Regions from separate parts of the Paenibacillus sp. 1-8 genome, predicted to be linked through region 2. Evidence: riboswitches for the same ligand, from Rfam matches in the RefSeq annotation. Region 2 holds a riboswitch; the other holds the start of a gene.
What was found. Region 2 has a riboswitch for ZMP and ZTP ahead of AC0WRU_RS22720 (TIGR01440 family protein). Riboswitches for the same ligand answer to the same signal wherever they lie in the genome.
Positions count from the first base shown of each region.

Region 1: another riboswitch for ZMP and ZTP. It lies ahead of AC0WRU_RS04555 (bifunctional 5,10-methylenetetrahydrofolate dehydrogenase/5,10-methenyltetrahydrofolate cyclohydrolase); the one in region 2 lies ahead of AC0WRU_RS22720 (TIGR01440 family protein).

Region 1 covers NZ_CM149995.1:983,652-986,042, forward strand. The annotation lists gene AC0WRU_RS04555 (bifunctional 5,10-methylenetetrahydrofolate dehydrogenase/5,10-methenyltetrahydrofolate cyclohydrolase) at 1-773, opposite strand, end outside; ZMP/ZTP riboswitch at 887-971, opposite strand; gene desA (Delta(5) desaturase DesA) at 1,190-2,245, shown strand; gene AC0WRU_RS04565 (sensor histidine kinase) at 2,318-2,391, shown strand, end outside.
Region 2 covers NZ_CM149995.1:4,942,269-4,944,659, reverse strand. The annotation lists gene AC0WRU_RS22730 (manganese efflux pump MntP) at 1-296, shown strand, start outside; gene AC0WRU_RS22725 (low molecular weight protein arginine phosphatase) at 382-966, shown strand; ZMP/ZTP riboswitch at 1,045-1,126, shown strand; gene AC0WRU_RS22720 (TIGR01440 family protein) at 1,409-1,996, shown strand; gene AC0WRU_RS22715 (serine hydroxymethyltransferase) at 2,125-2,391, shown strand, end outside.

The DNA of each region.
Region 1 (2,391 bases), 1.5 Mb from region 2:
CCGGGAACCGGAGAAATCGCATGTACCTTTTCCCCAACGTCCGAAGCGGCATCCCCCACTATTTTTCCCTCCAGCGTCTCGTTAATTCCTGCATCCACCAGAATCAGGCCGGGATGGACCATATCCTGCGTAATCACATCAGGGCAACCGACTGCCACGAAAGCAATGTCCGCATGACTTAAATGCTCTGCAATATCACGGGTGCCTGCATGACAGGCGGTAACGGTGGCATTTTCTCTTTGCAGCATGTGAAAAAGGGGGAGTCCCACCGTCTGTCCTATGCCGACAAGGGTGACATTTTTGCCTGCCAACGTGTGACCGTAATGCTTGAGCAGCTCGATACAGGCTTGAGGGGTAGCGGGATACAATCCGGCTTCACCTGTAACGGTAGCCAGCTTGTTACCTGGGGTAATTCCATCAATATCCTTGTACGGGGCGATGGATTGTTTAATGACGGAGGCGGATAGATGCTGGGGAAGAGGCAATTCCAGCATAATACCATGTATATGGGAGGCTTCATTCAGGCTGCCGATCAGGTGAAGGAGTTCGGCTTCGCTTACATGGCGGTCAAAGGTATGAAGATGAAAGGAGATGCCCAGCTTCTCTGCTATTTTCTGCTTGGTCCGGGCGTAGTAGGCAGAGGCAGGGTCGCCTTCTACCAACAGTGTTGCCAAATGAGGGAGATGCCCTTGCTGTTTCATTTGTTCTACCTTGGTACGGATCGTTGCATACACTTGCTCAGCTGCTTCTTTGGATTTCATAATGATGGCCATAGTTCGAACCTCCTCTAAATTTATCGCATAATGGAATCAACAGGGTGTTATGGTCTTTTAAAACGAAAAAAAGTATTTGCACAAGGTCGTCACGACAGACGAATCCTCTGCAAATACTTCTCCCAGGCGAACGGCACGCTTTCATTGTATGCTCCCTCGTGGTTGATTCCACTGACTTCGCCAGTCACATACAGCGTTATATATCTTATATTTTAGCAAATAATCTTCCGAAAAGAAAGCCGTGAACATTTGGCAAAGAGGTCATGTTATTTGTCTATATGACAAATGTCATACTCCCGAACTGACGTTTATGACTACATCGAACACAGGTATCCCCTTATACTGAGTTAGATCAACATGTACGCCTGACGAGATCAAGGTACAGGCGTCATTTTAAAGGAGGATCAACATTAAGTATGACACAACTCCCATTAGCCCAATTGAAAAAAAATATGGCTCCCTATGAGAAAATAAACACGAAATCGAGCGTTCTGCAACTCATTAATACCCTGGGTCCACTGATCCTGCTATGGTATGCCGCTTATCTTAGTCTGTCAGTATCGTATTGGCTGACCCTTCCGATTACTATTATTGCTTCCGGGTTTGTTATACGAACGTTTATCATTTTTCATGATTGCGGTCATCAATCGTTCTTCAAAAGCCGCAGGCTGAATGACATTGTGGGCACGATTACAGGTGTTATTACACTTTGCCCGTATGACCAATGGAAAAATAGCCACGCGATCCACCATGCAACCAGCAGTAATCTGGACAAACGAGGTACAGGTGATATGTGGGTGCTTACGGTGGAAGAGTATCTAGAAGCTTCTGCAGGGACACGACTGGCTTATCGTATATACCGGAGTCCATGGGGGATGTTCGGACTCGGTCCGATCTACACTTTTTTGATTTCCTATCGCTTTAACACAAAGAAGGCAAAACGCAAGGAAAGAATAAATACGCATGTAACGAATATATCTCTAGTTTTATTGTATGCACTGTTGTGCTGGGCTATCGGTTGGCAAGCTTTTGTTTTGGTACAGGCACCTGTTTTTTTTGTATCGGGTGCGCTCGGTATCTGGTTGTTTTACGTACAGCATCAGTTTGAGGATTCGTATTTTGAACATGATGAAGAGTGGAGCTATATTAACGCAGCCGTAGAAGGCAGTTCTTATTATAAGCTTCCTAAGGTGTTGCAATGGATTACAGGTAATATCGGTTTCCATCACGTTCATCATTTGAGTCCGAAGGTGCCGAATTACAATTTGGAGAAGGCGCATGATGCCACCCCGCAGCTTCAAAAAGCGACGACTATCACGGTGAGCACAAGTCTGCAATCTCTGAAGTTCCGGCTTTGGGATGAAAGCACGAAAACCTTTTTGTCCTTTAAACAAGTGAAGCCGTTGCTCAGCAAACGTGCTGCCGTTACGAAACCCGTCCCTACACCTGTTGTGAGCACGGAAAGAAAATAACTTTGTACGAAACGCGGTATGATAAGATAAGGAATATAAGCTGAATTAGTGAAATGATAAAGGGTGGGCAGGATGCAAAAATGGTATCAGATTTTTCAAAGAAATACGGGACTTAACCCTTATGTATGGGTCGTCTTTTATATCCT
Region 2 (2,391 bases):
ATATGGTGTATAATTCCTTCAAGGGTGACGGGGTACAGGTGCTGGACCATCGTTCGCCCCTGGGGCTTTTACTATTTTCGCTTGGGGTGAGCGTCGACTCCTTTTCTGTCGGGGTATCACTGGGCATGTTCCAGAGTGATCTGGTGCTGACCGTTCTGACGTTTGGCTTTTGCGGCGGAGCGATGGCAATGCTGGGACTGCTGTTAGGCCGCAAGGTCAGCCGCAATCTGGGAGACTATGGAGAAGCGGTGGGCGGTGCTATTTTACTGGCGTTCGGCTTTATGTTTATGTTTTGATTTTGGGGCAGACAGTGTAAAATAAATACAGGATTTTAGTAATCCTCTGTTTATATATTTTTTCAACATACGGGGGGTGAAGACGTTGAAACATATCTTATTCGTATGCACAGGGAACACCTGTCGCAGTCCAATGGCTGAAGGGATGCTGCGCAAGCTGTCTGCTGAGCACGGGCTAGGGCTGGAAGTGCGCTCGGCGGGAGTAGCTGCGATGGAAGGCACGCCCATTTCCCGACATGCAGAGGCAGTGCTACGTGACCACAATGTCTCGGATCAAATCACCTCAACTCCTTTGAACGGTGGGCTTGCCGAGTGGGCACATCTGATTTTAACCTTGACCCAAGGGCATAAGCAGCACGTCATTCAGCGCTTTCCCCAAACGGTGGGCAAAGTGTTTACGCTCAAGGAATATGTGGAGGACCGGGATTCGGTGCTGAATGATGTACAGGAGCTGGATGGTCTGTACGCTTCGCAACAACTGATGGGTTCATTGGGGCAGGAGCTTTCGGCACGGGAGCGTGAGCGAATGATTGAACTGCGTCAACGTATTCCGGGTTTTGATATTTCCGATCCGTTCGGCGGGTCGCGTGAAGATTACGATGTCACGGCTGCGGAAATCCGAACGGCGCTACACAAGCTGGTGGACAAGCTAAAGGCCTTGTCCGAATAAAGTTTGTATCACTCATCTATTTTGTACGGGATCTGTTGATTTTCGGCTGTTAATCCGTTAAGATAAGGTGGAAAAACAAGAATCCGGTGTAACTGGCGACAAAAGTGGGGTTAACCACGATGGAGCACCGGATATACGGCCGGTCGCCTGGGCAAAAGAGCAAATCCACATAGGCTGTGGACTGCTCTTTTTTCGTATATGAGCTAGGTTCGGCCTTCAGTGACCTTCCGTCCGGACAAATGGCTATTATTCTTCCGCATACTGTTACTTCGGGTATCCAAACCGAAAGGGTCCTTTAAGCGGTTTTTCCATATTTCCTGCTCGAAATCCGATTCATCGGCTATAATATAGTCAGATTGTGATATCAGGAGAGAGTGTGTTGAACATGGGGCATAAGCCTGTGCCTAGTCTCTGTGAGGCTGTTCAACCAAAGGAGGTTCCAATGGTAGGACAATTGGATCATGAGGTTACGCTTGAGGCACAGACCGCTTCTGTCGTGAAGGAAATCGCAGAAGCAGCCAGTCTCAAGGCTGGTCGCCTGTTGGTTATCGGCGTAAGCACCAGTGAGGTGGCGGGAAGCCGGATTGGCACGGCGGGAGCGCTCGATGTGGCGCAGCAATTGCTGGCTGGAGTGGAATCTGTTCGCAGGGCGTACGGTTTTGATGTGGCGTTTCAATGCTGCGAGCATTTGAACCGTGCGCTGGTGGTTGAACGAGCCGTGCTGGAGCGGCTGGGACTGACGGAGGTCGCCGCCGTTCCCGTCCGTACGGCAGGCGGATCTATGGCCGCCGTCGCCTATCGTGCGCTGGAAGATGCGTGTCTGGCGGCGAATGTACAGGCGCATGCGGGGGTAGATATTGGTGAGACGCTGATCGGTATGCATTTGCGACCGATTGCCGTTCCGTTTCGTCCAGGCCTTCGCTGGATTGGCGAAGCGCGTGTGACGGCGGCGTTCACTCGTCCTCCGCTCATTGGCGGACAACGAGCAGTGTATAGTCTGGAGCAAGAAGGCGGCGGAAGCTGCGACTAGCATTTGTATTTTGGCTTGGACTGCATGTTTGTACTGATCTTTTTTGCATTGATGATGAGGTACCCAACAGAGGAGCAGGCGCTTGCCTGTATACCTGACAATTGACCATGGAGAGGGAGTAATCAATCATGATGGAACATCTGCGTAAAAGTGACCCGGCAGTGCTGGAAGCAATGGGACTTGAACTGAAACGACAACGCCACAATATCGAGCTGATCGCATCCGAAAATATCGTCAGCGAAGCGGTAATGGAAGCAATGGGCTCCGTATTGACGAATAAATATGCTGAAGGTTATCCGGGCAAACGCTACTACGGTGGCTGTGAGCATGTAGATATCGTCGAGGACATTGCACGCGACCGTGCCAAAGAACTGTTCGGTGCAGAGCATGCTAAC